DNA from 2 places in the Lawsonibacter sp. LCP25S3_E2 genome. Region 2 is predicted to be linked to the other one. Evidence: riboswitches for the same ligand, from Rfam matches in the RefSeq annotation. Region 2 holds a riboswitch; the other holds the start of a gene.

Region 1 (16,089 bases), on a different contig from region 2:
TGAGCAGGGCGATTTCATAAATAAGGGCGGAGTTGAATACCGCGTCTGCGCTGTCCTGATAGGGGAAGATGTTGGATTCTTCGCCGCGCCGTACCGAAGGCCACATTTGGATGGTGGCCCTGGCACTGTATCCCCGCGTCCTGGCATCCCGTTCAATTCGGCGCAGCAATCTGGCATCTGTGGTAGGAATCCGGTTGTGATCGTCTACGTTCAATGTAGTAAGGCAGCTGATATAGATTTTAAACTTGCTCTGTTTGGGCAGAGAATAGGAAAAGGCATCATTCAGGCAATGAATGCCCTCTATTACCAGCACATCCCGCGGTCCCAAAGTAAGCCGGTCCCCGTTATATTCCCGGATCCCTTTTTTGAAGTTGAATTGAGGAAGTTCTACGGTCTCCCCCTGTAAAAGCAGCGTCATGTCATGGTTGAATTGCTCAACATCCATGGCACCCAGGCTTTCAAAGTCATATTGTCCGTTGGCATCCCGTGGCGTTTCGGAACGGTTTTTGAAGTAGTTATCCGTGGCAATGGCATGAGGGGTCAGCCCGCAAGCCATCAGTTGGGTGGATAGGCGGTGGGAAAAGGTTGTCTTCCCGGAAGAAGAGGGGCCGGCGATCATAACAAAGCGAACATCCCGGCGCTGGGCAATGGTCTCGGCCAGGTCGCCGATTCGCTTTTCCATCATGGCTTCATGGGCCAGGATGATACTGGTGGCATTTCCGCAGCAGATGGCTTCATTGAGATCTGCCACATTGGAAATGTGCAGATGTTTCGACTTTTGGTCCGCATCATAAAGCGCCTGAAAGACTTTAAGGGATGGCTGGAAAGCGGCAAGGCGGTCTGGTGCCTGCGGATCAGGCAGCCGCAAAATGAGACCGCGGTCAAACAGTTCCAGATGGAAGCATTTGATATAGCTGGTATTTGGAACCATATAGCCGTAGAAGTAGTCAGAGAAATCCTCCAGGGAATAATAGTTGACCCGTGAGCTGATCCGGCAGCGAAGCAGCTTTGCCTTGTCGTGCAGGCTGCGTTTTTCAAACATTTCAATGGCATCGTCTGTTGAGATGGAGTGCTTTTGAATGGGAATGGCCTGACGGACCAGTTCCCGCATCCGGGACTCCACCTGCTCCAGCAGCGGTTCATTCAGCTGAAATTCTCCTTTGGCACGGATAAACAACGCATGACTGAGAGAGTATTCTACACAGATTTGCTCAATATGATTTTGACCGATGATGTCATAGAACGCTTTGAGCATTAAAAATATGGCGCTGCGCTCATAGGTTTGGAGGCCGGGCTTGTCTTGTAAGGTGATCATTTTCAGGGTGCAGTCCCGGTCCAGGCATTTTCCGAGCTCGCAGAGCTTGCCGTTGCGTTCCACAAGAAGGATGTCACTGGGATAGGACGCTTGGAATTCCTGTGCGATGGCCTGGTAGGATGTCCCGGCGGGATATTGACGCATAATGCCGTCTACCGTTACATGATATAAATGTTCCATATACAAACCTCCCTTGCCTGCGGTTGGCAGTTATATCTGTATTTCTGTATCATACCTCAAAAACTCGGAAAGAGCAAACACTCATTCTGTACTATTGTTGATTGCATGCAGAATCGGAAAAACCTATGGTCGTGCCAGAATACGGTGTTCGCCGCGGAAATATAACTTTATGTAAACTTTCTCTACATGAAAATGAGGCCAGCTGCAGAAATAAAATGTTCCGCTTGATATCAACCAAGCGGAACGTATGACAAAAATATGGATATGTCCTATTTTGGGACAATCCGGCCCAGTTTCCTATGGGCAAAAGGGCTGCAGAGGAATAAAATATTTCACAAATTCACACCGGGCTCTTCCGTTTTTTCACGATCGTTTGGAATCGCGAGAATTTGTGTGAAGATCTCACCGGAAAGAAGATCCTCCAGCATTCTGATGGTGGCGTCGGGATCCCTTACCATTCCGTTTTTTACCCAGTCCAGCAGAACGCCGGACATTCCGTGTGCATAGAAGCGGGCAATGACCCTGATCTGGTTGGGTTCAAGCAGTTGATCTCCACCGGCATTCAGAATGATGTCCTGCATCAGATTTTGATAGAAATCCATCAGGCAGTCCGCAAGGCTGTTCTGCCCCTCAAATTGCAGGACATTCGTATAGAAAGACTTGTTCGCCTGCATATAGTGGCACAGGGCCCGCATCCCGTTTCCCCATTGATCCATGGACAGCGTATCGCCAATCAGAGGGGTGATTTCCGTATAAAAAATCCAGGAGATCACATCGTACTTATCCCGAAAGTGATAATAAAAGGTATTCCGGCTGATTTTACAGTGTCGAGCGATGTCCCCCACAGAGATATCCAAAAAGGAGTTCTTCTCCAGCAGCTGCTTAAAGCCCCGAGCGATCATAAACTTTGTAAAGTCGGAATTGGACATTGCTCTGCCTCCAGAAAGAGTTTTTTGTATTTTATCATGGAATTTGCAGGACCGCAACTATCCATCATTTGTACCGACAGGTGGAAGAATTCCGGGGGCTGCATGGAATCATGCTGCTTATAAAAAGAATAGGAGCTGTACAAGACGGGCCGTGTGTTTTGGAGTGGAGGAGACAGTCACAACTTACTTTATTATAAAGAAACGAGGAACATACTATGCTGATGGATTTCATACGCCTGCTTGCAGTCGTGATATTGGGGGCTTGTTTTGGAAAATTGGCCGCCAAACTAAAAATGCCTGCTGTACTGGGCTTTCTGGTTGCGGGCATGGCGCTGGGCCCTAACGCGGCCAATCTGCTGACACAGGACCTTTTGGATGCACCTGCCTATCACCAGCTCATCTCCGTGTTGGAATGCGGCATGGGCTTGATGCTGGGGACAGAGATGGTCTGGAGAAAAATGAAGACCTATGGAAAACAGGTGCTGGTCATCACGCTGACGGAGTCCCTGGGCACCTTTGCCGTGGTAAGTGCGGCCTTTTGTGCCATATTTTATTTTATGGAGATCCCTATGTTCCTGGGGCTCATTTTCGGCGGCATTGCGCTGGCGACCGCGCCTGCGCCTGCATTGTCAATCGTGACCGAATATCATACCGAAGGCCCGGTAACCCGTACGCTGATCCCACTGGCTGTTTTGGATGATGTGGCTGCAATTGCGGTATTCCTGTCAGTCATGAGCATTGTGCTGGGGCAGACCGCAGGCGGCACAGTGCCCGGCTCTCTCATTTTTCTGGTTATTTTCTTCCCCGTTATTATTGGAATTGCGGTAGGCCTTCCAATATCCGCAATCTTGTGCCGCAGCAAGCACAGCAGGAGAAATGCTGCTGTGGCATTCTTCGGTGTTCTGCTCACGGCTGGCCTTACTATGGCAGCCAACACCTATTGTATGCCCTTCCCTGTGCTCAACTTCATGCTCTCTGGTATGGTCTATTCTGCAGTGTTCGCCAACCGCGTCCCGTCTGATATTCTGGAGGACATGATGGACGTGTGTGCCCCTGTGATCGGAGGCTGCTTTACCCTGATTATTCTGAATCTGGGGGCTCCGTTGGACTATCATCTCATTCTGGAGGCCGGACTCTTCACAGCCGTTTATATTCTGGCCAGAGGGGCAGGAAAAATTGGCGGTGCAGCGTTAGGGGCGGGAATATCCGGGGCGCCGGATACCGTTCGAAAATATTTAGGGCTTACACTAATGCCCCACTCCGGTGTGTCACTGGTTCTGACTGGAATTGCGATCTCCGCATTGACCGGAGAATTTAGACCGTACGGAGATATTGTCCGCGGCACCATTGCGGCTGCAGCAGTCATAAATGAAGTGATCGCGGTATTTTTGGCGCGAAAGGGATTTCAGCTGGCCGGAGAACTGGGGAAGGCCAACCACGCAGGTATGCAGGAGGACCTGGAAAGGCTGTCCTGACGGCAGCGTTGGCAGGAAAGTGCTTCTGCCTACAAAAATAAGCGCATTACATACGGACCACAGGGTTTTGAAAGAAACAAAATGATGGTTCGATATGTTCCAAAAAAGAAGGACATCCAAAGGGATGTCCTTCTTTTTTGAAATATTGCAGCACTATAGAGGCCAATGCTCTGGGGCTGCACCTAAAACCAAATCACAACCCAGTGAAAGAGGTTGTGATTTGGAAAGGAGGAGCAGCAAAATGAGTGTGCTCTGACTTATAAAATAAGCCGGAGCAAGCGGTATATCGCTTGCTCCGGCGTGGAGCAGGTGAAGGGAATCGAACCCTCGTGTTCAGCTTGGGAAGCTGACATTCTGCCATTGAACTACACCTGCGTGTTCTGTTGAAAGCTTTCATACTATACCATATTTTCCATGTAAATGCAAGCGGAAATTTGTCGTTCCGGATTTTTTCTTTTACTGGAATAAAGAAAAGGCCGCTCTCAAAAGAGCGGCCTTTTGCGAAATGTAGGTTAAACAGCGGCCTTGTTGTTTCTCATGATCATCAGGAAACCCAACATCAGAACAATGCCTACCGGCAGAGCGATGATGCCGGGCAGGCCGTTGATGGCCAGCACACCGGCAATCAGGTAGCTGATGCCGGAGATGACCGCACAGGAGATGGCGTAGGGGAGCTGAGTGGACACATGGTTTACGTGGTCGCACTGAGCGCCGGCAGAGGCCATGATGGTGGTGTCGGAGATGGGGGAGCAGTGGTCGCCGCACACAGCGCCGGCCATACAAGCGGAGATGCAGATGATGGCCAGGGGGTTGTCCATGGAGAAGACGTTCTGAACGATGGGAATCAGAATGCCGAAGGTGCCCCAGCTGGTGCCGGTGGCAAAGGCCAGAAGGCAGCCGATGACGAAAACGATCACGGGCAGGAACATCTGCAGGTGCTCAGCGCTGCGCACAAAGTCACGGACAAAGTACTTGGCACCCAGAGAATCGGTCATGCTCTTCAGGGTCCAGGCGAAGGTGAGGATCAGAATAGCGGGAACCATGGCCTTGAAGCCCTCGGGGATACAGCCCATCATTTCCTTGAAGCTCATAGAGCGGCGCACAAAGTAGTAAATGAAAGCGAAGAGCAGGCCGAATGCGGAACCCAGCATCAGGCCCACAGAGGCGTCGGAGTTGGAAAAGGCGGTGACGAAGTCGCTGCCGGAGAAGAAGCCGCCGGAATAGATCATACCTACCACGCAGCAGATGACCAGCACGATGATGGGAAGTACCAGATCCATGACGGTGCCCTTGGTGTCGTCGATGTCCTCATCCAGCATGGCATAGGGGTTAGAACCAGAGAACAGGTCACCCTTTTCCACAGCATTGCGCTCAAACTTTGCCATAGGACCGAAGTCCACATTGAACAGGATCAAGCCCAGCATCATTAAGATGGTCAGCAGGGCGTAGAAGTTATAGGGAATGGCGCGAATAAACAGGTTCAGGCCCTGGCCATCCTCTGCAAAGCCGGACACAGCAGCGGCCCAGGAGGAGATGGGGGCGATGATACACACAGGAGCGGCAGTGGCGTCGATGATGTAGGCCAGCTTGGCGCGGGAGACCTGGTGCTTGTCGGTGATGGGACGCATGACGCTGCCCACGGTGAGACAGTTAAAATAGTCGTCAATGAAGATGAGGCAGCCCAGAAGCACAGAGGCCAGCTGAGCACCGGCACGGGACTTGATGTTCTTCTTTGCCCAGCGGCCGAAGGCAGCGGAGCCGCCGGCCTTGTTCATCAGACACACCATGGTGCCCAGAATGACCAGGAAGATCAAGATACCTACATTGTAGCTGTCGGACAGGGAGGCAACAATACCGCCGCTGAACACATGGTTCAGGGTTCCCTCAAAGGAGAAGTTGGAATAAAGCAGTCCGCCTACCACGATACCGATGAACAGGGAGGAGTAGACTTCCTTGGTGATCAGGGCCAGAGCAATGGCGATCATAGGGGGCAGCAGGGCCAGGCCGGTGTTGTAATAATTGCTGGGAGAAACCACGTAGCCGGTTCCTTCACAGGCGGGGCAGGCAGCGGCCTCTCCTTCATCTGTCAGGACAATGCCAATGCCGCCGCAATCGGGACAGCTGATCATCTTTGTGCCGGTCTCCTCTGTGGGATCGCCGGCAGCAAAGGCGGTGGTGGCCAGAGCGAGGACCATCATGAAAAGGACGATGACACGCACGGGCCAGGATCTTCTAGCTCTCATTTTAATTCCCTCCAAATTTTGTTTGGGCCGCGCAAGAATATGGCGCAAAACAAAAAGCCACGGGGCGCAAAGCGCTCCATGGCAAACCGGATGCCCCCAAGACAAGATGCTCAGGGACCTCTGGATAGCGCTCCACTCACTCGTGACAGTCCGCGGGATATTCTCCCAACGGCCCAGGTCGCGCGGCCCAGGCAGGCCGCTTGATCTTCGGCAAAGTCCCCTCTCCCGCAGGACGGCTGCCTGGCCTAGCCCCACGGTACGCATGAACTTCGCGCCTCTATCCATAATAAAATTGGAATTGCAAGTATCCTATCACGGTCCTTCATACTTGTCAAGGAAAAATGTAAAATTTTTGTTAACGCTCGAAATTTTTTGGAACCTCCATAAAAAACGTAAGGGTTCCGGTGGCAACGGTTTTGCATTGGGCGTTTTGAATCTCCACCTGGATGACAGACAGTCTGCGGCCCAGTTTTTTCGGGGTCGCTTCGCAGAAAAGGTCTCCGTAGGCGGGGCGAAGGTATTCCATAGTAGTGGAGCAGGTGACGCAGTTTCCGCCCCGAGAGCAGGCACAACTTCCGGCCACTGTGTCAGCCAAAGTGGCGATGGCGCCGCCGTGGATCATGCCGTGGGGATTGATGGAATTGGGGCCTGCGTGAAGCACACCGCGGGCCAGTCCGGGCTCGACATGGGTAACTTCGATGCCATTTTCATAGGAAAACTGATGGGGTGTGTTGACCACGTCCAGAATGGGGTGCTTTCTTTCATCCATACAAGACACTTCCTTTGACAAACTTCTGCCATATTAGCACGTTTTTTCTCCACTGGCAAGCCCATTGGGCCACCAAATGGTTGATTGCGGCATAGAATGGCTGGGAGCGGCCCATGATTTTTGAACAGAAAGGGAGTACTTATATGGAAAAAGCAACGTTACCGCCTCTGAGCGGAAAGAACGTAGATCAGGATACCTTCCGCCGGGTCTGGGAGCGGGTCATGCCCGATCAGACCAACAGTCCGATTTCGGTAGAGGGCACCCAAGCGGAAACGCAGGTCCCAGAGACGGCGGTGCCAGGGGAGGCCGCCGCTGCGCCCCAGCTTACCGGGGAGACAGCGCCGATGCAATCCCAGTCGGAACCTCAGGAGGAGCAACCCGATTTGCCCCAGGTTCCGGCCTGCTCGGAGGAAACGGAGGGAGAAAAAAAGGAATGCCCCTGCACGGGCACACCAGAGCTGTGCCTGGGGGAGGGGTCACAGGGGGACAGCCGCCGTCTGGAGGAACTGATGTCTATGGCGCGGCGGGGAATGCTGGCTGGGCAGATGCTCTCCAGCCGGTCTTGCGGAAGCTGTGCCAGAGGGACGATGAGAAGTTTGGCGGCAGACCACCGGCAGGCACTGTGCAGGCTTTCAGCGGCCTATTTCCTCATTACCGGCAAACGCTTTCGTCCTTGCTGCCCCCATCCGGAACTGCCCTCCTCCTTCAGCCTGGCCCTGCGGGAGCAGTTTATGTGGGAGCAGAGATGGGAACACTGTAACCGCCAGGCCGCAGAAAATACCCAGGATCCCTGCCTGCGGGCACTCTATGAGGAGCTAGGCCAGGAGGGAAAGCTTCACGCGGGCACCATCCGCTCCCTGCTGGAGCAGATGACTTGACGGAGAGGACCAGTGGGAGTACACTAGGATAAAGAACGAAAGAGGCTGGATAGCTTGTTTATACAGCAGTCCAGCGGAAAGTGAGGGTACCGATGAGAAGGGAATTTACCTATCTATCCACCGATGGAGTGCACCAGATCCACGCCGTAGAGTGGCTGCCAGAGGGAGAACCCAGGGCAGTGGTACAAATTGTCCACGGAGTGGCGGAGTATGCCCTTCGCTATGATCCTCTGGCCCAATACCTGACGGAACATGGTTTTTTGGTGTGCGGGGAGGATCATCTGGGCCACGGCCTGACCGCCAAAGAGGGAACGTTTGGATACTTTGGCCCTGAAAACGGATGGGATCTGGTGGCACGTGATGTGCGCCGCCTGCGGAAGCTGGAGGGAGAGAAGTACCCCGGTATTCCCTATATTATGCTGGGCCATTCCATGGGCTCTTTCCTGACACGCACCTATCTCATCCGCTGGCCGGGGACAGTGGATGCTGCTGTCTTGTCTGGAACCGGACAGGAGGCCGCCCCGCTGGTGGCGTTTGGAAGAGGCATGTCCGGTATGATTGGTACGCTCCGGGGAAGAGAATATGTAAGTGACCTGGTGTACGACATGTCCATGGGGTCCTATAATAAGCATTTCCAGCCCAACCAAACCTCTGGAGACTGGCTCAGCCGGGACATGGAGGTAGTCAGGGCATTCGAACATGACCCCCTGTGCTCCTTCCGGCCCACGGTGACCATGTTCCGGGATATGTTGGGAGGCATCCAATTCATTGGCAGGAAAAAGAACCTGGCAAAGATGGACAAAAACACGCCCATCTACTTCCTGTCTGGTGACCGGGACCCGGTTGGGAACATGGGAAAGGGTGTACAAAAGGTGGCCCAGATGTTCCGAACGGTGGGCTGCCGGGATGTGACCGTCAAGCTTTACCCCGGCGGGCGGCATGAGATGTTCAATGAAATAAACCGGCAGGAGGTTATGGATGACCTGCTGGCCTGGCTCAAAAGCAGAGGACTATAAAGCAAAATCCCCTTACACGGAAAAAGGCCGTGTAAGGGGATTTTTTACATAAAAATCAAGGGATATAAGGACAAATTACTTTACGGCAATTGCCTCGATCTCGCACAGTACGCCCTTGGGGAGCGCCTTGACCGCCACGCAGCTGCGGGCGGGCTTGGAGGTAAAATACTGAGCATAGACTTCGTTGAAGGCGGTAAAATCACCCATGTCGGCCAAAAAACAGGTGGTCTTTACAACTTTGGAATAGTCCACACCGGCGCTTTCCAGAATGGCACCCACGTTTTTGCAGCTTTGGGTGGCCTGGGCGGTGATGCCCTGAGGAACCTCGCCAGTGGCGGGGTCTACCGGGATCTGTCCGGAGGTAAAGATAAAGCCGTTGACCTCATAGCCCTGAGAATAGGGGCCGATGGCGCCGGGAGCGCTGGTGGTTTCCAGAATTTTCATGGTAAATCATCCTTTCCGAATATGAATTCCAGGAAGAAGGCCCGGAATGATCTGACTTAGTATAACATAGCTGCCGCTGATTGGAAAGTGGTCATTTCAGCAGGGCGGCCATAACGCCGGTGTAGCAGTGACAAACTTTGACCAGCTGGTCAAGCGCAATGTACTCATCCACCGTATGGGCTAAGTTTTCCCGGCTGGGCCCCAGACCCAGAGTCTTAATCCCTGCCTCACCGGCGTAGTGGCTGCCGTTGGTGCAGAAATTATACCGGGTGATCTCAGGAGCGTAGCCCATCTCCTGCAACTGGTGGTACACCGCCTGAACAAAGTCGGCGTTTTCCTCAAAGAGCCAGCCGGGGAAGAAACGCTCTCCCTGGATTTCATTGCCTGTGTGGCACATCTCTTTCCCAACCGCGTAGCTTGCCTGGACCTTCAGCTCCGGGTCCTCCCTGCACAGCTGGTCCAGCAGGGTCTGGATGGGGGCCAGGACGCTCTCCGTGGTCTCCCCCACCAGCAGCCGCCGGTCGTAGGTGGCCCGGCAATATTCCGGAACGACTGAGGCACCGGGATAGGGGCTGGATTTGATGTCGGTGAGCTCCAGAATGCCGTCTCCCAGTACGGGATGATGGGTGGGTTCCAGGGTGCGGATCGCCTCAATGACCTTTGCCATTTTATAGACGGCGTTGATGCCCTTTTCCGGATTGGCGCTGTGGCACGGCTTACCGAAGGTCTCCACCACGATCTCTGCCCGGCCCCGCTGGCCAATTTTCAGGTTCAGCTGGCTGGCTTCTCCGATGACCACATAGTCAGGCTTTACATAGGCGCTGATTTCCCGTGCGGCCACCCCCTCGAAGCACTCCTCGTGGACCACGCCGGCCACATAGATTTCTCCGGCAAAGTCCCGGCCGGTTTCCTGTGCAAAGTTTGCCGCGGCGCAGGCCATGGCGGCCACGGCACCCTTCATATCCGAGGTGCCCCGACCATAGATTTTTCCGTCCTCAATGGCCGCGGCAAAGGGATTGTGGGTCCAGGCGGCGGCATCCCCCACGGGGACTGTATCAATGTGCCCGTCAAAGAGAAGCCGGGGGCCCGGACGGTTCCCTTTGATACAGCCTATAATACTGCCGTACCGGTCCACATGGACGCTGTCAAAGCCATTGGACTCAAAAAATTCCTTCAGCGCAGCCACCACACCGTCCTCATGGCCGCTGGTGCTGGGGGAGCGTACTAAGGTTTGACACAGCTCTACTACCTGATGCTTCTGTTGCTCGGTTAACATAATTATGAAACCTCCCGTATCATTCATAGACCTTGGAATATTTTCCGCCCCAGACTACCTTTCGGTAGTTGTCTTTGTCGGTGTCTCCCTCGGTGCTGATAAAGAGCAGGCGGCTGTGTTCGTCTAACTGCAGGGCCTGTTTCAGCTCCCGCAGACTTTCCCGCAGCAAAATATTGGCCGTGCAGCCCAAGGTAGCCGCGCCGGATTCGCCGGAGACAATGGGCGTATCTCCCTTTCGGGGAGCGGCCAAAATGCGCATGCCGTCCGCCGCGGCATAGTCCGGACAGCTTAGGAAGGCATCGGCGCATTCCCGCAGTACCTCCCAGGCGATGGTGCAGGGCTCGCCGCAGGCAAGACCGGCCATGATGGTGTCCATATCACCAGTGACAAAGTGGAGCGTTCCGTCGTCCGCCTGGGCGGTGCGGAAGAGGCAGTTGGCCTTGTTGGGCTCTACGATGGTAATGAAGGGCCTGTGTTCGCCATAGTAGGAGGAGAAGAAAGCGGCCATGGCCCCGGCCATGCTGCCCACACCGGCCTGAAGAAACAGGTGCGTGGGCGGGGGAGCCCCCTCGTCCTCCAACTGACGGACGATCTCATAGCCCATGGTGGTGTACCCCTGCATGATCCACAGGGGAATGTCGGTATACCCTTCCCAGGCGGTATCCTGCACCATGACCCAGCCCTTTTCTTGAGCCTGTTGGTTGGCCAGACGCACGGCTCCGTCATAATTGAGCTCGGTGATGGAGGCCTGGGCGCCCTCGGCCTGAATGTTGTGAAGCCGTTCCGGGGCGCTGCCCTTAGGCATATAGACCACAGAGTGCTGGCCCAGCTGGTGTGCAGTCCAGGCCACGCCTCGGCCATGATTTCCGTCTGTGGCGGTGACGAACGTGACCGCTCCGAGCTTTTCCCGGACTTCAGAGGAGAGGATCCGCTCGGCCGGGAGGGCGGAGATGTCCTCGCCCAGCGTTTGAGCAATGTACCGGCCCATCGCGTAGCTCCCGCCCAGGACCTTGAAAGCATTTAGGCCAAAGCGAAAGCTCTCGTCCTTGACCCGAATCTCCTCCACGCCCAGTGCCTGGGCCAGGTTAGGCAGGGCGGTGAGAGGGGTGGGCTGATAGATGGGGAAGCTTGCGTGAAAATCATGGGCCTTCTGAGCCTCGGCCACGGTAAAGGGGCGGAAGCTGAGTGAGGGCTGCCTCTTGCGGGAGAGCGTGGCAATTTGGAAGGAATCCATATGGGATTGAGTCTCCTTTCTCCGGCCTGCCGGCCGTTGTAGCATTGGAAAGCAAGGCCATTATAACGCCTGGGAAGAGAAAGAGCAATCCTAAGCTTGCAAGCCGCAGCGCTTGTCTAGCTGAAAAAAGAAACCGCTGGAACGGATCGTCATGTCCGTCCCAGCGGCTTTTCCATTGAATCGGTCAATTATGCGGCACAGGTCAGTTGGTGAGCCGGCGTGAAAGGCGGGAAAAGGGTTCCAAAAGCACGTTGTGTCCGGCAATCCAGTAGCTCATTTCCGCCAATAAAATGCCTCCCAACACGTCCACGGCCACATGCTGCCGGGTGGTGAGAGTAGACAGACAGATTGCCGTTGCCGTCAGCCCCGTGAGCCATACGCCCCAGCGGGGGAAGCGGGGGAGATTGCGGGCGCCGATGAAGCAAAGCCAGCTGACCAGACAGTGAATGGAGGGGAAGAGGTTGGTGGGAGCATCCGCCCAATAGACAAACCGCATCAGATGGTCCCATATCCCGTTTCCGGGAACGAGAGGTCGGAGATTGGTGGTGGGCAGCAGCACAAAGAAGACCAGGCAAACTCCCTTGGCCAGAAAATCGGCCAGGAAAAAGCGGCAGGCCAGGCGGTGTTCCTCTCCGGCCATGCGTATATAAAATACCGCCCAGAACAGAAAACAGCCCAGATAGATGGATACGGTCCAGGGGAGAAACGGGACCAGAGAATCCAGCCAGAGCTCCAGATTCCAGTGGGGGGCGTTTTTCGCCAGCAGATTTCCACCATAATATACACTCTGGTTCCATACCACCGCGCACAGAGGGAACAGCCACGTTCTGGAGAGACGTTTAGTCATGGGTGGTCCTCCCTGCGCTGCTGGCAATCCACATTCCCTGGTTTACGCGGATTTCTCCGCCATCGGCAAGGCTGGGGATAAGCCGGGGGAGCGGTTGGATACGCCCCCGCTCAAAAAGCAGCACGATGGTGGAGCCGCATAGTTCAAAATGCCCCATTTCCTCTCCCTTTCGGAAGCGCCCGCCCTTTTTTTGGGGGACGATGCCGCCGACCACCAGAGCACCTACCTCAGTTTGAATCACGGGGCCAAAGTGCTCCGTGGCCAGGAGCGTCCACATCCTTCGGTTGAGGGTATAGACGGGGAAGGCGGCACAGGCGCAGGGCTGGACGCTGTGAAGGGCGCCGGGGATAAGGTGGTTTTCCCCCTGAAAGCCGTCGTCAATGTAACAGTAGTGGTGATAGTCCGAGGCTTCCAGACGGAGAATGAGACAATCCCCTCCGTGGTAGCGGGGGGCCAGATCCTGATCCTCAAGCAGGTCTTCCAACCGGTAGGAGAAGCCCTTGATGGAAAAGCTGCTGTCCGGCTGAATGGGGAAATGGCTCAGCCACCCGTCACAGGGGCTGATCAGGTGGTGGGGGGCGGGGTCAAAATCCAGTTCCTCCCGCTCCCGGGCGAAGAAGTCCCGAAAGGTATGGAAGCTTCTGCGCTGTTCCCGTGTGAGGGGGATGCGGTAGCGTTTGGCATACCAGCTTACCAGAGGCCGGGACCACCGGGAGCGGAGAAAGCGGACTATGGTACGATCGAACCGGGAGCGAAGAATCAGAGACAACATGGCCCGGCCCGGTCTTGTCCCATATAAGAATTGAACCGCGGGGGAAGATCCTTTCATGGCTGCACCCCCACCATTAGAATGAAGAATCCGGCAGCGCCGCACGCCAGCATGCCCAGTTTGCCCAGCAGAGCTGGTTTTTTTAGCTGGAAGGGGGTGAGAAATGCCAAGGCCATAGCCAGCAGAAGAAGCGGAGCTGCCCAGGTGAGGGACCAGCCTGCCATACCGCAAAGTCCCGTCAGCAGAGGCAGAAGCAGAGCCGCGGTGGTTACCGGAAGGCCCAGATAGACTGTCCTGGGCTGCTGGGATGTTGCCTGCCGTTCTTCTTCATCTACATTAAACCAGGCCAGACGGATGAGCGTACAGAGAAGATAGACCCCGCTGATGGCAAAAGACCACTTATTTTCGGAAGCTGCCTGGCAGACGAACACAGCCGGCAGCACGCCAAAGCAGACCAGGTCGCTGAGGGAGTCGATTTGGATGCCAAAGCACTTTTCCTGCCGGGTACGTACCATGGTGGAAGCAATCTTTCCATCAAACATGTCGCACACTCCGGAGATCATCAGACAGATCAATGCGCTTTTGAAGTCTCCGTTTATCGTGAAGGAAAGGCCAACAAAAGAGACCAGCATTCCAAAGTAGGTCAAAATAACAGTATAGTTGTAAACGCCCAGCATATTGAATCCTCCCATATCATTTGGCAAAATAGGCAAAAAAGAGACTGTATCCCAGGATGCACCAGGGCTTACCCAGCAGAATGATCCAGGTAAACTTTTTGGTGGACATCCCGGTCAGACCGGAGAAGTAGCATAGAAAGTCGTCCGGGGCCAGGGGCAGAAGGATGGCCAGAAATAAAATAACGGTATAACTGCGCCGCCGCTCGATCCACTCCACAAAAGAGTGGTATTTCTCCATGGGGACCATGCATTGCACCAGGCTTGTACCGAAAGTTCGGGCCAGAAGAAAGGCGATGATAGACCCGGCACTAATGCCGATGTAGTTGCACCAGAATCCACCCATAGCCCCAAACATGCCGGCCCCTACGATACAGCCGAGAAAGCCTGGCAGCACGGGCAGCACGACTTGAATGGCCTGGATCACCGTCAGCACCAGCGGTGCAAACAGTCCGAAGCTGCCCACGTAGGCCCGCAGAGATTCCATGGAGCGGAAATGTCCGTCTAAATATCCCTTAAACAGAACGAGCATGCACACTGCCAGCAGCAAGACCAAAAAAACGGTAAGAAAGCGCTTAAATGAGCGCGCGTTTGGCATAGCTGAGGACCTCCAAAATTTAGAAAACAGTTGATTTTTGTCTTTTTCTTTGGTAAAAACAGTATAAAGAGGATTCCTTAATATCTGCCTGGGGAACATCTTAAGAAATCTGAAGCTTCCAGGAGGCATCTATCCGGAGCGGGAAAAAAGAGGTATAATGAAAATACGAAAGGAGGCGAGGCTGTGGAAGGCCAGAAAATTTTATTTGTGGATGACGACCCGGAGATCCGGGAAGTGCTGCGACTGTTGCTGGAGAGTGAAGGCTATCAGGTGATTGAGGCCACCAACGGGGAACAGGTGCTGGAAAAATTGGACGATTCGGTAGGACTGGTCATCCTGGACGTGATGATGCCCGATATGAATGGATATGGGGTGTGCGCAGAAATCCGCAAGCGCTCGGCCGTGCCGGTGCTGTTTCTCACCGCGAAGTCTCAGGATTCCGACAAAACGCTGGGATTTTCTGCGGGAGGGGATGACTATCTGGTCAAGCCGTTTTCTTATAGCGAGCTCATTTCACGGGTGAAGGCTATGCTCCGCCGCTATTATGTATATGGAGCAAAACAGACGGATCTGGAGTCCACGATCCACTGCTGCGGAACGGTGGAAATCGATCCGCGCCAGTGTGTGGTGCGTCAGGAGGGGCGCGAGGTGCCTTTGACGGATACGGAGTATCGGATTTTGCTGCTGTTGGCCTCCCACCCCACCAAAGTGTTTTCCGTGCAGAATATTTATGAGAGTGTGTGGAACGAGCCCTATTTCTATAGCTCGAACAATACTGTCATGGTCCACATCCGGAATATTCGCCGCAAGCTGGGGGACGATCCTCAGAACAGCCGTACCATCCGCACCGTGTGGGGGAGGGGGTACCGGATTGAGTAAAAGGCACAGCCTCGGCGTCCAACTGTTTTTTGATGTTCTGCGGTCGCTGCTGGCTGCCGCCGCTGTGTTTTTGGTCCTTTTCTGGGGCGGCGACTGGCTGCTTACCCGGACGGTCTATGGGGAAAGCTTTACTCTGCAGGTGACCAAACAGAAATTTGAGCGCCTCCAGGAATATGTGATGGAGAAAGAGGTCACGCCGGAAAACCTACGTCCGCTGGATATCTGGTGCGGGCGGGGAAATCAGATCTATCTGGTGATCTATGAGAATGACCGGCTGATCTATGAATCCTTCTATACCTCCCAGGGACAGCCTCCGGTGGAGGATTACACGCCTGAGATGGAAAGTCCAGAGCGGGAATTTGCGCTGAAGCTGAGTGATGGTACCCAGACAAGGGCGTTTTTGTACGTTTACGCCGGTGAGGCCTATTATTACGGAACCATTTTTCTGTCCGCACTGGGTGCGTTTGTGACGTTTTCCTTGTGCTTTATTGCCTTGATCCACAGGAAGCTTCGCTACATCCAGCAGCTAAAAAAGGAACTGGATATTTTGGCGGGAGGAGATC
Region 2 (16,089 bases):
AATGAGGAAGTCCGACGCCCTTTGGAAGAACGCCTGTATCTCCTTTGGGGATTTCCCCTTGAAAAACTCCGGGCTGGCGGTTATCAGCGTATCGACAAACCGTGTGCTGTCCTTGCGGGTTCGGCACCCGGCCTGCTCAATCCGGCTCTGAATGAAGTGGTAATAGCGTCCCTCCGGCTTGACGATATGGAAGTTGTATTTGCTCCGGCTTGTGTCAATGTCGGGATTGCTGGCATACTGTTCTTTCTGTCTTTCGTGATGGGCTTCCAGCGGCCTTGCCGGGTTGCCCTTGTGCTTCTCAAACCGCAAAATTGCGTGTTGTGCCATTCTGCTCCTTTCCCCATTCCTTTCCTATCCGGGGTTTTCCACAGGGAAAATCCCGCCGGAATTATCTCTGATACGATAGGAATGGAATGGATATAAATCAATCATTTTAATCTTTGTATTTCTATATACCGTCTGGTTTTCGTACTTCTCAAGATTGATTTCCGTACTTCAAAGGTACGGTTTTCAGTCCTCCGGCGTACCAGAACGGGATTTCTTGAAGTCGGTGTTTGGAACCGCTTCATAGGATTTTGGGAAAATGCGGTTGGGTTTTCCACAGCCCTGCTTCTGGATCTCCACCAGTCCGGCGTATTGCAGTTCCCGCAGGGTATTCACCGCTTTCTGCCGCCCACAATGGAGCAGTGTGACCACTTCACAGATAGGGTAATACAGGAAAATCCGTCCGCAGTCATCCGCCCACCCATTCTTGCGGGATAACTCTGTCCGGCGCAGGATAAAGGCGTACAGAACCTTTGCCTCGTTGGACAGGGGCTTGAATGTGGGGGCTTCAAAGAGAAAATTCGGGAGCCGGGTGAAGCTGAACGCCTTTTCCGGCTGGTGGATATAGATGGTGTTTGTCATAGTGCGTTTTGTGGACGGTTAGAAGCCCTTTTTCCGGGGCGGGCGATACTTTATACCACCTGCCCCGGTTTGGGGCTTGCAAATCCTGATAAATCAAGGCTTTTTCCGCTTCTAACTGTCCACAGCAGACCTCCTTTTCCGTTCACTTTCTGTTTTCTGCCGCCTGTGAACTCTGGCGGCACAGCCGGGGCAGTATTTTGCCCGGTTGGATTTGGGGACGAACACGCCACCGCAGACCGCACAGCGTTTCAAGTCCTTATCACGGAAAATCTCCGCTTCCAGCGTCCCGTCCAGCGGCAAGACTGCCCAGCGGAACCACTTACAGCAGACCGAGAAAGAAATCGTCTGCGGGCAGGTGCAGGTGTCCCCATCGTCAAGGGCAATGCAGTTGCCGTCCTCACAGCAACAGCACTCCCGGCGTATCAGGCTGGCCGCCTGTTTTCTCTGCGCCGGTGTCATGCGGTAAAGGGAACCATCCGGCCTGCGTTCCAGCGGCGGCAAGTCTTTATAGGGGTTATCTCTCATGCGTTCCCTCCATTTTGCTTTCCGTTGCCGTTCTCCCCGAAAAGGTTTCCTGCCCCATTCCTGCGGCGTGTTCCGGCGTTGGCACGCTCCCCGCAGCTTCGGGACATTTTGTCTCGAAGTCCGGTTCCTTGCGGTGCTTCCCCAGCCGGGGTATTCCTTTTCGGACGGTCATTCTGTTTTCAAGGTGCTGTCCATCGATGAACTACCCTAAGTCTACACGAAAAAAATGCAATCCCCGGAATTTTGCGAGAATTGCATTTTGATGAAGTTTACACTTTGGAAATTGCATTTTTGCAATCATTCTGTATAATGGAAGTATGCGGAGGAGGTGCGTATCTATGGCTTTACCCGGAACACCCGGACAGCGGATTTCCGATTTATGCAACGGGAACCACATCACACAAAAGGAACTTGCGGAGAAGATAGGGGTTTCCGCTTCCCAGTTGAGCCGCATTGTCAGCGGCGAAACGAGAACGGTACATTCGGTCTTGACATTTTATAGTCAGCAGTGATATTCTCATAGGCGTGGCAAAGGAATTTAAGGTATCGACAGACTACATACTGGGCTTATCCACCGTGAGCGTCCGTAAAAGCTACGATATTTCTGAATTAGGCTTGTCCGAGGGAGCCGTGAGGGGGCTCGTGACGGGTGCTGTTGATGTGCAAATCCTCAACCGCCTGTTGGAACACAGGAATTTTCCTAAGCTGATAGATTTGATACGGATTTATTTTCAGGACACAGCGGCAAAAGGCATAACAGCAAGAAACCAGCTTATCGAGATAGCAACGGCTTCCCTGTCCGACCTGATGAAAGAACACCCGGAACACCGGGCGGAAGCAAAGCAGGATTTACAGCTTTTGAACGCCCAGAAGATGGGGGAACATGATGCGGAGATTGAGAAAATCAAAAATGTGTTCCTTGCTATCCTGCGGGATATTAAGAAAGACATTGACAACGGGGAACAGCCGGGAGAAGCTGTGACCGCCGCGATGTTCCAAGCCATGCGGGACGCATTGGCGGAACAGAAGCAAAACCCGCTTTCCATTGACGATGTAGCGGCGATGGTTGCCGGACAGATCGGACAGCTTACGCCGATGGATGAAGAAACTGCCGACCTGTTCAAGCAGTTGGCAAAAAAGATGATGAAAGGAATAGAATAATAGCCTGTTATTCGAGATAATAATATGCCATTAGTAAAGCATGACTACCCTGTTTTAGAGTACGATACCGCATCAAAAGCTGTTTTTCAGCCGGGAAATGGGAAAAAATGTTTTCCTGCAAAAGCAGTGTTTGCTTTTTTAGGAGACGAGGTTGAAAATTATGCACATACCCATGATGGAATACAGATAGATGAATTTGAAAGTGCAACAAGACGATATCCTATTTATGAATGTCTTTATAATCAGGAGAAAATATGTCTATGTCCGGCTCCTGTGGGAAGTGCTGCTGCCGTCCAAGTTTTAGAATATTTAATTGCAGGGGGTGTAACAAAGATTATTTCCGTCGGCTCCTGTGGCGTATTGGAAGACATCCCGGAAAATAGATTTTTGATACCTGTTTCTGCATTGAGAGATGAGGGAACATCTTACCATTATCTTCCTCCCTCCCGAGAAGTAGAGATTTCAAAGGCTGGTATAAATGCGATTGAATCTGCTTTAAGCCAAAAGAATATACCATATTGGGAAGTTAAAACATGGACAACAGACGGTTTTTATCGAGAAACAGTAGAAATGGTTCAGTATCGGAAAGAAGAGGGATGTCAAGTAGTAGAAATGGAATGTTCCGCATTGGCGGCGTGTGCAAAATTTAGAAAAGTTACATGGGCTATGCTGCTTTTTTCAGCCGATACTCTTGCAGACCCTCATAAATACCAAGAAAGAGAATGGGGAAAAACAAGTATATCCATAGCCTTAGAATTAGCCTTAGACGCTGTTTTATCAGTTGTTGAGGAGTAAAAATAAATACATATAGGAGTTACAATGAATATAAATGAATTTCCACAACAAGTAAATCAAGTTATTTCAATAGCAGAAACCATATTACAAGATCAAATATTGGGGATATATTTATATGGTTCAGCAACAATGAATGGGCTGCGTCCAGATAGTGATATAGATATACTGATAATTACTAAACAAGAATTGAGTAATTCAATCAGAGCAGATCTAACAAAGCAATTATTGAAAATTTCTGGCTCCGTAGGCTGTATTGAAAAAAGACCTTTAGAGGTAACTATTATCAATCAATCTGATATTGTTCCGTTGCAATTTCCGCCAAAATGTCAGTATATGTATGGTGAATGGCTAAGGGGAGAGATGGAAGCAGGAGAATATCCGCAAGCCTGCAATGACCCAGATATAATGATTTTATTATGGCAAGCAAGAAAAAATAGCATAACTTTGAAGGGGGCGGAAAGCAAAGAGCTTATTCCCGCTATCCCATTTCACGAAATTAAAAAAGCAATTCGGTTTTCTTTACCTGGTTTGATTTCCAGCTTTAAGGGTGATGAAAGAAATGTGTTATTAACCTTATCACGAATGTGGTTTACTTTAGTAACAGAAGAAATCACGACAAAAGATGTTGCCGCAAAATGGGTAATTTTAAAATTGCCGGAGAGATTTCCCCCCCTGCTAACAACGGCAAAGGAAGCTTATTTGGGAAATTTGTCTGATGAATGGGAGACAGTAGAAAAGGAAGCGATGGCACTTGTAGAATATATGAAAAAACAAATTGAGGAATTACTTAGAACAGAGTAGCAAAGTTAGCGGGGCCAATCAACGGTCAAGATGAACGGCGCATATGAAGTGACCGTCCCGTCTGGCTTTGCTGATGGGCAATCAAGGCGGGAAAGCCCTAAAATGGCTTCCCGCCCATTTCAATTATGAGAAAAGAAACACTCCAAAATCAGAAAGAGAGCGGCCAAGCACTTTGAGGGATTGGTCGCCTTGTTCACCCATTCAGCGGGACGGCGGGTGGCGGTCAAGGCCGGGTGTAAGCCCGTTCATTTCAGCCTTGACGGTTGCCCGCTGTCCTGTTACTTTTCCGGGAGTGTAGCCACAACTTCGGGACACTTTGTCCACAAGTCGGAGCGTAGGACGAGGGACGGGGGCTTTCATATACGCCCAGTCTGCTGTTGAAACCAGACCTGTGCTTACGGCTCTACGCCACGCAAGCACAGCCCTGTTTTCCTGCCGCTTCAAATGCCCTTGCCCTCCCCGGCGGCAACGCCGACAGAGCGTATAACACACTACACTTTGCTTCGCAAAGTCGTGTGCCAAATGGGGGCGTTGCCCCCTTTGGAAACCCCCACAAGAAAAGGCGGTACGCTACCCCTCCACGGGGCGCATACCGCCTTTTCTTGTTATCCAGCCCTCTGGCTGTATCGGTTGAGCAAAAGTCAGCGTGGGATTATTGATGTGGTATCTTTATCTAAGTGAACCCCCGCGCTCCCATTTTGACACGGCCTTGTCACTGATTTCCAGCTCGTCGGCCAGCTGCCGCTGGGTCAGACCCTGCTGGGTACGCAGGCGGCGGATCAGGGCACCGATTTTCTCATAGTCCATGGTAAGTTCCTCCAGGCAGTAAACAGGTTTTCTGAACGAGCATAACAGATTTTTGTTCCTTTGCCAACCGACGCTTCGTAGAGAAAAAGCGGCGCATACGTTTTGACGTATGCGCCGCCCAACAGACGATTATTTCACCAGCATGCTCATATCGTACATGCCGGGCTTTGTTACCGCAGCCATAAATTTCGCGGCCTCCACGGCCCCCTGGGCGAAGATCTCTCGGGAGAGGGCGGTGTGGCGGATCTCCATCACCTCGTCGTGGCCGGCAAAGATGATCTCATGCTCGCCCACGATGGTGCCGCCCCGGACGGCGGAGATGCCGATCTCCTTTTTGTCACGGGGGTGGCGGGTAGAGTGGCGCTCATAGACGTACTCGGTCTCGTGGCCGCAGGCCTGGGCCGCCGCGTCGGCGATCATCAGGGCGGTGCCCGAGGGGGCGTCCACCTTGCGCCGGTGGTGGCGCTCTACGATCTCAATGTCGTAGCTGTCGCCCAAAATGGAGGCGGCCTTCTTCACCAGCTCCAGCAGCACATTGATGCCCAGAGACATATTGGCCGAGCGGAAGATGGGGACCTCCAAAGCGGCAGCGCCGATCTGGGCGATCTGCTCCGGGGTATAACCGGTGGTGGCCAGCACCAGGGGAATCTTCCGTGCACGGGCAAACTTTAAAAGGCCGTCCAGCGCAGCAGGGGAGGAGAAGTCGATGACTGCATCCGCCTGTGCCTGGAATTGCTCCGGGGCGGAGAAGACGGGAAACTCCCGGTCCGCGGGGCCCAGCACGTCAAAACCAGCAACTACCTCCACCTGAGGGTCGGCCTGGCACAGCTCGGCCACCACCCGGCCCATGTGGCCGTTGCAGCCGGAAATGATTATCTTCAGCATAGAGTGCTCCTTACTTCAAAAGGCCCATGCGCTCCATGGAACCCCGGAGGATGGCCAGGTTCTTTTCCGACATGTCGCACAGGGGCAGGCGCAGAGGGCCGGCCTCCATGCCCATGAGATTCATGGCGGTCTTGATGGGGATGGGGTTGACCTCGCAGAACAGGGCGTCGATGAGGTCCATATACTCGATCTGCAGCTTGGAGGCGGCGGCAAAGTCGTTGTCCAGGCACAGGTGGCTCATCTTCACCATGACTTCGGGGAGGATGTTGGACACCACAGAGATGACGCCCTTGGCGCCCAAAGCCATCATAGGCACCACCTGGTCATCGTTGCCGGACCAGATGTAGAAGTCATCGGGGCAGAGGTAGCGGGTGTGGGCCAGGAGGGAGAAGTTTCCGCTGGCCTCCTTCACGCCGTTGATCTTGGGGTTTTCAGAGAGGACCTTATAGGTATCGGCGGTAAAGGACACACCGGTGCGGCTGGGCACATTATAGAGAATGATGGGCAGATTCACCCGGTCGGCGATGTACTCGTAGTGCTTGATGAGGCCGGTCTGGCTGGCCTTATTATAGTAAGGCGTCACATGGAGCAGGGCGTCAGCCCCGGAATCCTGGGCATGCTGGGAGAGGTAGACAGCAGCGGAGGTGTCGTTGGAGCCTGCGCCGGCAATGACCTTCACACGGTGGTTGACCCGCTTGACGCAGAATTCCACGGCGGCAATGTGCTCCCGGATGGACATGGTGGCAGACTCGCCGGTGGTGCCGCAGACACAAACTGCATCCACACCCGCTGCGATCTGGTCGTCGATGAGCTTGCCGAAGGCGTCGTAGTTAATGGTTCCGTTCTCGTCAAAGGGGGTGACCAGAGCGGGGCAGGAGCCGGTAAATACGGGAGTTCTCATAGATAGCAACCCTTTCTTATAAAATCAGAAATCAGCGGTCCATATACCCTTCCGCGCAGAGGAGCTCCGCCAGCAGGACCGCGCCGCCGGCAGCGCCGCGCAGGGTGTTGTGGGAGAGGCCAACGAACTTGTAGTCATACTGGGTATCGGGACGCAGACGGCCGGCGGTGATGGCCATGCCGCCCTCCAGCTCCCGGTCCAGCTTGGCCTGGGGACGGTCGGGCTCCTCAAAGTAGTGGATGAACTGCTTGGGGGCGGAGGGGAGGTCCAGCTCCTGGGCGCGGCCCTTGAAGTTCTTCCAGATCTCCTTGATCTCCTCGATGGTGGGCTTCTTCTCGCCGAAGGTGACGAAAGCGGCGGCGGTGTGGCCGTCAGACACAGGCACCCGCAGGCACTGGGCAGTAATGGCGGGGCCGTCGGCCTTGACGATCTCGCCTCCCTCGATGTGGCCCCAGACCTTCAGGGGCTCCTGCTCGCTCTTCTCTTCCTCGCCGCCGATGTAGGGGATCAGGTTATCCACCATCTCAGGCCAGCGCTCAAAGGTCTTGCCCGCGCCGGAAATGGCCTGATAGGTACACACCAGCACCTTCTCGATGGGGTAGCCCGCCTGCATGATGGGGGTGAGCAGGGGAGCATAGGACTGGATGGAGCAGTTGGACTTGACGGCAATGAAGCCGCGCTTGGTGCCCAGACGCTTGCGCTGGGCGGGGATGATCTCCAGGTGCTGGGCGTTGAGCTCAGGCACTACCATGGGCACGTCGGCAGTCCAGCGGTGGGCGGAGTTATTGGATACCACGGGGCACTCGGCCTTGGCATAGGCCTCCTCCAGAGCCCGGATCTCTTCCTTCTTCATATCCACGGCGCAGAACACAAAGTCCACCATGCCGGCGATCTTCTCAATGTCGGCCTGGGCATCCAGGACCACCAGATCCTTGGCCTCGTTGGGAATGGGGGTCTTCATAGCCCAGCGGCCGGCCACGGCCTCCTCATACCGCTTGCCCGCGGAACGGGGGGAGGCGGCGATGGCGGTAAGCTTAAACCAGGGGTGGTTCTCCATCAGGGTGACAAAGCGCTGTCCCACCATCCCGGTGGCGCCGATGATTCCAACTTTATACTGTTTCATTGCAAACTACCTCCATGCTTGTTCCTGACAGTCTATGTGTCAGAACGAAATTTGTTGCGTTTCCGGCAAAACATCGTGACAGAGAAAAAAATAAATCAGCGGCTTTTCAAGCGGCTGATTTTGTACTATAATGTCGAGGAGACCACCACGGGTTGCGGCGACAAAATATTCACAAAAGCAGACAGCGCTCCATCAGATCCACTGATGACAGTCGGCTGGCTGTTTACCAGACGACCAGGACCCACTGCGTCGGCGTAGGGGCCCTTCGGCGGCCGTCCCTTTCAGCATGGGTAAGCGGGGACCGACCCCCTAACCATGCGTACTGATGTTGGCCGCAACCTCTATCTGGCAGTTATCCTATCATGTTTGCTGTCAGGTGTCAATAGAGCAATCGCAGAAGAAACAAAAGAATGGAGCCCGATATGTACAAGAAGTTCTTGAAACTGGCCGCGGCGGCCCTGGCGATCTGCCTGGCCGTCCCCACCGCCGGGGCAGTGACCACCAACGATGACGGGGAGATCATGATTCGAGTCGGTCTGGCATCCTCCTACTACCACAATGCCACCGGAGAGCTGGAGGCCGCCCATCTGGAAAATGAGGACGGCTACGGAGCGGGTTACCGCTTTGGATATTATGACAGCAACCTGGACTTTGTGGAACTGGGCTATACCGACCGGCGTACCACGCAGATCGCTGTGCTGAAAAGTGAAAACCTCTGGTATGGCTATTCCTCCTCTCTGAGTAAGAATACATATGGGAGCTCCATCAACAGCGACATTCTGGTGGGCTGCTACCATATTCTGATCGACGAGGGCTTCCGGGACTTTGAAGATGCCCAGGATGCGGCGGAGGACTATGAGGACGGCTTTGTGGCTTACATTGACGGGGAGTATCAGGTCCGGGCCGGCTCCTTTGAAACCAAAGAGGACGCCCTGCGCTACGGTGAGGCCGGAGAAGTGGTGGGCACCAGCTCCTATGGCCTGACCGTGGTGGAGACGGGGACCGATACGATCCTCTTTCAGTATGACCAGGGTTCCGGCCCCAAGCTGGCCGTCCAGCCTGGGGCGGATGGAGCGGGGGAGACCCGCACCTGGTTCAGCAACTACCACTACCGGGGCGGCTTTGAATATTTCCGCCGCACCGGGGGCAACGTGACGGTAGTCAATGTGCTCACGCTGGAGGACTATGTCAATGGCGTCATCTGCTATGAGATGGGCCCCTCCTGGCCCCTGGAGGCACTGAAGGCCCAGGCAGTGTGCGCCCGGACCTATGCCCTTCGGAATATGGGTACCCACAGCAGCTATGGCTTTGACATCTGCAATTCCACCTACTGCCAGGTGTACCGGGGCATGGGCAACGGTTCCGCCTCTTACAGTCCCAGCCAGACCAGCATGCAGGCGGTGGACGAGACAGAAGGTCTTGTGGTCACCTACAACGGCAAGCTGGCTGAAACACCCTATTCCGCCAGCTTCGGCGGGGCCAGCGAGGATGCCTACTATGTGTGGGGCTCCGACACCACCAACACCTATCCCTACCTGTGCGGGGTGGAGGACCCCTATGAAAGCTATGACTCCAGCTGGACGGTGAGCTATACCGCCTCTGAACTGGAGAAACGCCTGCAGAGCTATGGTTACGGCACCAGCACCTCTCTGGATTATCTGGAACTGGAATATTCCAAGCTGGGCAACGTGATCGCCGTTACGATCCACTGGGCAAATGGCCAGACCAACTCCATCTATCCCAGCGGAAGCAAGGCCATCCGTTCGGTGTTCGATGTGAGCTCCATCCGCTTTACTGTCAACGGAGAGACCGTGAACGCCTCGGGAAAAAGCCTGTCCAGCCGCAGCCTGCCCCGCAGCTCCGATTCTGAGCTTAACGTCAACGGCGAACCCGTGGACAGCCTGGACGGCATGTATGTGATCTCCGGCAGCGGCTCCATTTCTTCCATAAAAGAAAATCCCTATGTGATCAGCGGCTCCGGCACCGTTTCCGCGCTGGAGGACCTGGACCAGGGAGGGAACACCGGCGGTGGTTCTTCCTCCGGCGGTAGCAACCAGGGAGGCGGCACCGTCACCGTCTCCGGCTCCCGCTATGTCTTTGAGGGAGCGGGCAATGGCCACCAGATCGGCATGAGCCAGTGGGGAGCCAACGCCATGGCCAAGCAGGGCTTTGACTTTGAAGAAATCGTCACCTTCTATTACCCCGGTGTAAAGGTAACCCGGTATTAAAGAAAAGGAAGTATTGTATTGAAAACCGCAGATTTTGATTTTTACCTGCCTGAGGAGCTCATCGCCCAGACCCCTCTGGAGCGGCGGGACGCCTCCAGGCTGCTCACATTGGACAAGCATACCGGCGCCGTGGAGCACCATCACTTTTATGAGCTGCCCAGCTTCCTGCGTCCAGGGGACTGTCTGGTGCTCAATGATTCCCGAGTGCTCCCCGCCCGGCTCATCGGCCACCGTCCCACTGGCGGCGCCTGCGAGGTGCTGCTGCTGGTGGACCGGGGAGACAAGTGTTGGGAATGTCTGGTGCGTCCGGGGCGGAAGCTGCGTCCCGGTGCCCAGGTGATCTTCGGCGAGGGGAAGGAGCTCACCGCTACCATTGAGGAGGAGCTGGAAGACGGCAAGCGCCTGGTCCGGTTCCATTACGAAGGAATTTTCCTGGAGATTCTGGAGCACTTGGGGAAAATGCCCCTGCCGCCCTATATCAAGGAAGAACTTCAGGACAACGAGCGCTACCAGACCGTCTATTCCAAAGTAGTGGGCTCTGCCGCCGCCCCCACTGCCGGGCTGCACTTTACGCCGCAGCTGCTGGAGCAGATCCAGGAGATGGGGGTAAAGGTGTGCTATGTGACCCTCCATGTGGGCCTGGGCACCTTCCGCCCGGTGAAGGCGGAGGATATCCAGGACCATGAGATGCACTCGGAGTTCTGTATGATTTCCCAGGAAACGGCGGACACCATCAACGAGACCAAGAAAAACGGCGGGCGGGTCATCTGCGTAGGCACCACCTCCTGCCGCACCATTGAATCCTTTGCCGCTGAGGACGGCACTATGACCGAGCGCTCCGGCTGGACCAACATCTTCATCTATCCCGGCTACCGCTTCAAGGTCCTGGACGCCCTTATTACCAACTTCCATCTGCCCCAGTCCACCCTCATTATGCTGGTCTCCGCGCTGGCGGGACGGGAGCACGTGCTGGCAGCCTATGAAGAGGCGGTGAAGGAGCGTTACCGGTTCTTCTCCTTTGGAGATGCCATGTTTATTTCGTAACAGTAAGGAGTTTTTTTGTGTTTGAAGTAATCAAGCAAGAGGGGAGGGCCCGCCGGGGCGTCTTTACCTGCCCCCACGGTACTGCCCAGACCCCCGTATTTATGAATGTAGGCACCCAGGGAGCCATCAAGGGGGCGGTGGACGCCCACGATTTGAAGGAGATCGGCTGCCAGATCGAGCTGTCCAATACCTATCACCTGCACCTGCGTCCAGGGGACGGAGTGGTGAAGGAGATGGGAGGACTTCACAAGTTTATGGACTGGGAAGGCCCCATGCTCACGGACAGCGGCGGGTTCCAGGTCTTTTCCCTGTCCTCCCTGCGGAAGATCACCGAGGAGGGGGTCACCTTTGCCTCTCACATCGACGGGCGGCGGATTTTCATGGGCCCTGAGGAATCTATGCAGATCCAGTCCAATTTGGGCAGCGACATTGCCATGGCCTTTGACGAGTGCATTGAAAATCCCTCCCCACGGGAGTATGTGGAGCGTTCCATCGCCCGCACCACCCGTTGGCTGGAGCGGTGCGTCAAGGAGCACAAGCGCCTCAATGAACAGCCCGGCTGCGTCAACCCCGGCCAGATGCTCTTTGGCATCAACCAGGGCGGCACCTACCCCGACCTGCGGGTGCAGCATATGAAGGACATTGCTCAGCTTCCCTGCGACGGCTACGCCATCGGCGGCCTTGCGGTAGGGGAGCCCACCCAGGTGATGTACGACATCATCGACGCGGTAGAACCTCATATGCCAAAGGAAAAACCCAGGTATCTCATGGGCGTGGGAACTCCTTCCAACATCATCGAGGCGGTGGCCAGGGGGGTAGACTTCTTTGACTGCGTCATGCCCGCCCGCAACGCCCGCCACGGCAAACTCTATACCTGGAAGGGCACCATCAACATCAAAAATGAGAAGTATAAGCTGGACAAGCGCCCCATTGATGAGAGCTGCACCTGTCCCGCCTGCCGGCACTTCTCCCGTGCCTATCTCCGCCACCTGGTGACAGCGGGGGAGATGCTGGCCATGCGCCTGGCGGTGCTGCATAACCTCCATTTCTATAACGAACTTATGCAGCGCATCCGGGACAGCCTGGACGAGGGGAGCTTTGAGCAGTTCCGGCAGACCTACTCAGGCATGCTGGACCGCCCTTACACAGAGGATTAAAGAAAAATGGCAAAATTGACAAAAGGACTTGTCAATAGAACCAAAATCCGTTATAATGTTTTGCAACGCGTCAAGCTAACACGCTTAGTTGGATAGCAAACCTTTGGAGGGAACGAACTATGGATTACAGTTGGATTTTAATGCTTGTGCTCATGTTCGCCATGCTGTACTTCTTTATGATCCGCCCGGAGAACAAGCGGAAGAAGGAAGCGGAGAACCTGCGCAACTCCCTGGCTGTGGGAGATGAGATCACCACCATCGGCGGTATGACCGGTACGGTCTGCGCCGTGAAGGAGAACACCATCGTCTTTGAGACGGGTGCCGACCGGGTGCGTATCGAGATCACCAAGTGGGCCGTGTCCAATAAGACCGCCGCTGCTCCCGAACCCACCGCCAAGTAAATAACCGGCATGTCTGACGCCCTCCCTGCATAGGTTTTACTAAAACCGCGGGGAGGGTGTTTTCATGAAAAAACGGGACAAACGGCAGGAGGAGGGAGGAAGCGTTTGGCTGAATGCCATGTGCGAAATCCTCAAAGGCGGAGTACTGGCAGGGATTGTGACTATAGTGTCTCTGCTGGTGTGTTCCGTACTGGTCTCAATGGGTGTGATTCCGGTGAGTGCCATGGAGGGCACGGTGCTGGCGGTATGTGTGCTGGGTACTTTGGTGGGAGGCATATATGCGGTAGGCCGGTCCGGCGGACGCAGCCTGCTGGCAGGGCTGGGGGTGGGGGCGGTGCTGTTCCTGCTGCTGCTCACGGCCGGCCTGATCGTCTACGAAGGGGCGTCGGTGGCCAATGGCGGCGTGGGAATTTTATGCGCCTGTCTGTGCGGCGGAGCCATTCCCGGCATCCTGGGAAGAAAACCCAAGAAAAAACGAAGAAGATGATTGAAATCCGCCTGGGGCTATGCTATAATCATTTTACTATGGCAGATACTGTGTCAGCCGTATGCTACACTATTTTCAGGAGGAGATACCACATGAAGCACATTCAGACTCTCAACGGAGCTACTCTGAAGCAGAGCGCCGCCAAGGGCGGCTGCGGCGAGTGCCAGACTTCTTGCCAGTCCGCCTGCAAGACTTCCTGCACTGTGGCCAACCAGAAGTGCGAGAATCAGTAAGCAACGTGCCTGAAAGGGCAGGCGCTTGACGGCGCCTGCCTTTTTGCTGTGCAGAAAGCTGCTTTCAGGGCCGCCCATGCGGCCCCGTTTTCTTCCGCCGGGAGGCGGGGAGAACGTTTTGATTGTAAGGAGAACAAACCAATGATGGTACATACCTTTACCGCCCTGGGCCAGTACCTGGCGGCGGATGTGAACAGCGGCGCGGTCCATGTGCTGGACAAGCTGAGCTATGACCTGCTCTCTCACATCGAGGGCCCCATGGGGGAGGAGCTGCCCGCGTCCGTGGCCGCGCAGCTGCCCCAGTATAGCCGTGAAGAGCTGGCGGAGTGCTGGGAGGAGCTGCTGGAGCTTCAGAAGGCCGGGCTTCTCTTCACAGACGATGAATATCTGGACCCGGAGGCCGCTATGGCACTGCCCAAGGCAGCAGTGGTCAAGGCCCTTTGCCTCCACGTGTCTCACGACTGCAACCTGCGCTGCCGGTACTGCTTTGCCTCCACCGGCGACTTCGGCACCGGCTGCCGGATGACCATGGACCCTGAGACGGCCAAGCGGGCCATCGACTGGGTGATCGAGAAGTCGGGCAAGCGCCGGAACATTGAGGTGGACTTCTTTGGCGGAGAACCCCTCATGGCCATGGATACGGTGAAGGAAACCGTGGCCTATGCCCGGTCCCTGGAAAAGGAGCACGACAAGGTCTTCCGCTTCACCATCACCACCAACGGTGTGCTCCTCAGTGACGAGAACATCGACTACATCAACCGGGAGATGTCCAATGTGGTCCTCTCCCTGGACGGCCGCCCCGCCGTCAACGACCACATGCGCCCCACTGTGAACGGCAAGGGGAGCTATGACATCATTGTCCCCAAATTCCAGAAGCTGGTCTCCGGCCGGGGCACCAAGGACTACTATGTCCGGGGCACGTTTACCCGTGAAAACCTGGACTTCTCTGAGGACGTCATGCATCTGGCTTCTTTGGGCTTCCGCCATGTGTCGGTGGAACCGGCCAGCGGCCCGCTGGACGATCCCTTTGCCATCAAGGAGGAGGATCTGCCCCAGGTGAAGGAGGAGTACGAGAAGCTGGCTCGGGAGCTGATGGGCCGCAAGGACGTAAACTTCTTCCACTTCAACGTGGACCTGAAGCAGGGCCCCTGCGTCATCAAGCGTCTGCGCGGCTGCGGAGCCGGGTGCGAATATGTGGCCATCACCCCCGATGGAGACATCTATCCCTGCCACCAGTTTGTAGGGAAGGAGGAGTACCGCATGGGCAATGTCTATGACGGCTCCTTCAATATGGACATCTCCGGCACCTTTGCAAACCAGAACATCTACACTCGTCCCGCCTGCCGGGAGTGCTGGGCCCGCTTCTACTGCAGCGGCGGCTGCTCCGCTTCCAACCTGCTTGTCAACGGCGACATAACGAAGTCTAATGAGGTGGCCTGCGAAATGGAACGCAAGCGCCTGGAGTGCGCCATTGCCCTCAACGCCATTGCCGCGGGAATGGGGGAGAAGGCCAATACAGAAGGTAATAATACATCCTGTAATCAATGCGAAGATTGCGCTTCCTGCTGATTTCCACCAGATTTAGGCTCGAAACGCAAGTAAATCACAACATTTTGGCAGGAAGGACCCCTCAAACCGAGGGGTCCTTCTTCTTTTGTTTACAAGGTTAACATAAAAATATTAACATAACAAGTTAAGGGAACGAATAAAAACAGAGAAAATCGTAAAAAACTCTTGCGAAAAATGGCGGAAGGCGCTATATTAGTAACACGGCTTTCCAACTCCTGCCTGTTGGAGCGAGCTGGTCTATTTCCGGGGCACTTCTCATAGTCTGTACCGAGGTGACGGCTGTGGGAAAGCGCGTAGGAAGAAAATGGGACTTGCCGTGGGATCAGGGCAGTGCGCTGGGCTTGCTCAGTGTCTGTTTCCTCCTGGGCGGTGTGGCCGGTTGTCTGTTTGCAGCCTTGTCGGACGGCCAGGGAGCTCTGGAACTGGGGACCTATTTGGAAGACTACCTTCTTCTGGCTGGAGAGGGCGGGGTGTCCGGAGGGCTGTGGCCTTTGCTCTGGGGCCGAGTGAAGTACCTGCTTGCCGCCTTGATTTTGGGGGCTACCGCGTTTGGTGTGGTAGGTTTGCCCATCCTTCTGGGGGTGCAGGGGTTCTTCCTGAGTTTTTCCGTGGGCTGCTTCTGCCGGGTGTTCGGGGGTGCGGGGCTTCTGCCTGCCTTTGCCCTGTTCGGTTTGCCCGCTTTGCTGTGGGTCCCGGCCCTGTTTTTAGTGGGTGTCCAGGGACTGCAGCGGTCCCGCGTACTGCTCAACCGGGTACTAAGCGGCGGCGGAAAAATGGCTGCGGTGTATGGGAGAGAGCTCTGGTGCCGGGCAGGCCTTTGTGTTGGGCTTACCGTGGGCTGTGCTCTGTTGGAGTACTGGGTGGTTCCGGTACTGCTGGAGGCCTGTGCCCGCGTTGTGTTGTAGAATTCAAGCTGGGAGATGTGTGTGTGTCTGATTTGGTGTCGGCCTATGAGGCGTATTTGAAAACTGAAAAGCGTGCGTCGGCCAACACCGTCAGCTCTTACATGCGTGACATTCACCAGTATGCCGCCGCTATGGATGAGAGAGGCGTGGCCTTGACCGAT

The links. Region 2 has a riboswitch for lysine ahead of asd (aspartate-semialdehyde dehydrogenase). Riboswitches for the same ligand answer to the same signal wherever they lie in the genome.
Region 1: linked by a shared signal. The riboswitch ahead of ACTQ3R_RS05135 (Na+/H+ antiporter NhaC family protein) and the one ahead of asd (aspartate-semialdehyde dehydrogenase) in region 2 are both predicted to bind lysine.

The regions. Positions count from the first base shown of each region.
Region 1 is NZ_JBQKJL010000004.1:37,705-53,793, reverse strand. Features, by position in the region: gene ACTQ3R_RS05155 (nucleoside kinase) at 1-1,495, opposite strand, end outside; gene dhaS (dihydroxyacetone kinase transcriptional activator DhaS) at 1,828-2,424, opposite strand; gene ACTQ3R_RS05145 (cation:proton antiporter) at 2,640-3,899, shown strand; tRNA gene ACTQ3R_RS05140 (tRNA-Gly) at 4,201-4,274, opposite strand; gene ACTQ3R_RS05135 (Na+/H+ antiporter NhaC family protein) at 4,412-6,142, opposite strand; lysine riboswitch at 6,260-6,430, opposite strand; gene ACTQ3R_RS05130 (PaaI family thioesterase) at 6,498-6,911, opposite strand; gene ACTQ3R_RS05125 (hypothetical protein) at 7,055-7,789, shown strand; gene ACTQ3R_RS05120 (alpha/beta hydrolase) at 7,882-8,805, shown strand; gene ACTQ3R_RS05115 (RidA family protein) at 8,881-9,249, opposite strand; gene ACTQ3R_RS05110 (YgeY family selenium metabolism-linked hydrolase) at 9,341-10,525, opposite strand; gene dpaL (diaminopropionate ammonia-lyase) at 10,545-11,759, opposite strand; gene ACTQ3R_RS05100 (phosphatase PAP2 family protein) at 11,962-12,606, opposite strand; gene ACTQ3R_RS05095 (phosphatidylserine decarboxylase) at 12,599-13,435, opposite strand; gene ACTQ3R_RS05090 (CDP-alcohol phosphatidyltransferase family protein) at 13,432-14,052, opposite strand; gene ACTQ3R_RS05085 (TVP38/TMEM64 family protein) at 14,069-14,647, opposite strand; gene ACTQ3R_RS05080 (response regulator transcription factor) at 14,831-15,526, shown strand; gene ACTQ3R_RS05075 (HAMP domain-containing sensor histidine kinase) at 15,519-16,089, shown strand, end outside.
Region 2 is NZ_JBQKJL010000002.1:39,791-55,879, forward strand. Features, by position in the region: gene mobV (MobV family relaxase) at 1-327, opposite strand, end outside; gene ACTQ3R_RS02295 (replication initiator protein A) at 511-906, opposite strand; gene ACTQ3R_RS02300 (cysteine-rich VLP domain-containing protein) at 1,018-1,431, opposite strand; gene ACTQ3R_RS02305 (helix-turn-helix domain-containing protein) at 1,770-1,943, shown strand; gene ACTQ3R_RS02310 (hypothetical protein) at 2,074-2,592, shown strand; gene ACTQ3R_RS02315 (nucleoside phosphorylase) at 2,617-3,387, shown strand; gene ant(9) (aminoglycoside nucleotidyltransferase ANT(9)) at 3,412-4,188, shown strand; partial or broken gene ACTQ3R_RS02325 (helix-turn-helix domain-containing protein) at 4,873-4,995, opposite strand; gene dapB (4-hydroxy-tetrahydrodipicolinate reductase) at 5,125-5,880, opposite strand; gene dapA (4-hydroxy-tetrahydrodipicolinate synthase) at 5,891-6,781, opposite strand; gene asd (aspartate-semialdehyde dehydrogenase) at 6,813-7,904, opposite strand; lysine riboswitch at 8,079-8,256, opposite strand; gene ACTQ3R_RS02345 (SpoIID/LytB domain-containing protein) at 8,327-10,132, shown strand; gene queA (tRNA preQ1(34) S-adenosylmethionine ribosyltransferase-isomerase QueA) at 10,151-11,176, shown strand; gene tgt (tRNA guanosine(34) transglycosylase Tgt) at 11,194-12,333, shown strand; gene yajC (preprotein translocase subunit YajC) at 12,453-12,734, shown strand; gene ACTQ3R_RS02365 (TIGR04086 family membrane protein) at 12,799-13,221, shown strand; gene scfA (six-cysteine ranthipeptide SCIFF) at 13,314-13,454, shown strand; gene scfB (thioether cross-link-forming SCIFF peptide maturase) at 13,599-15,023, shown strand; gene ACTQ3R_RS02380 (stage II sporulation protein M) at 15,335-15,928, shown strand; gene xerD (site-specific tyrosine recombinase XerD) at 15,952-16,089, shown strand, end outside.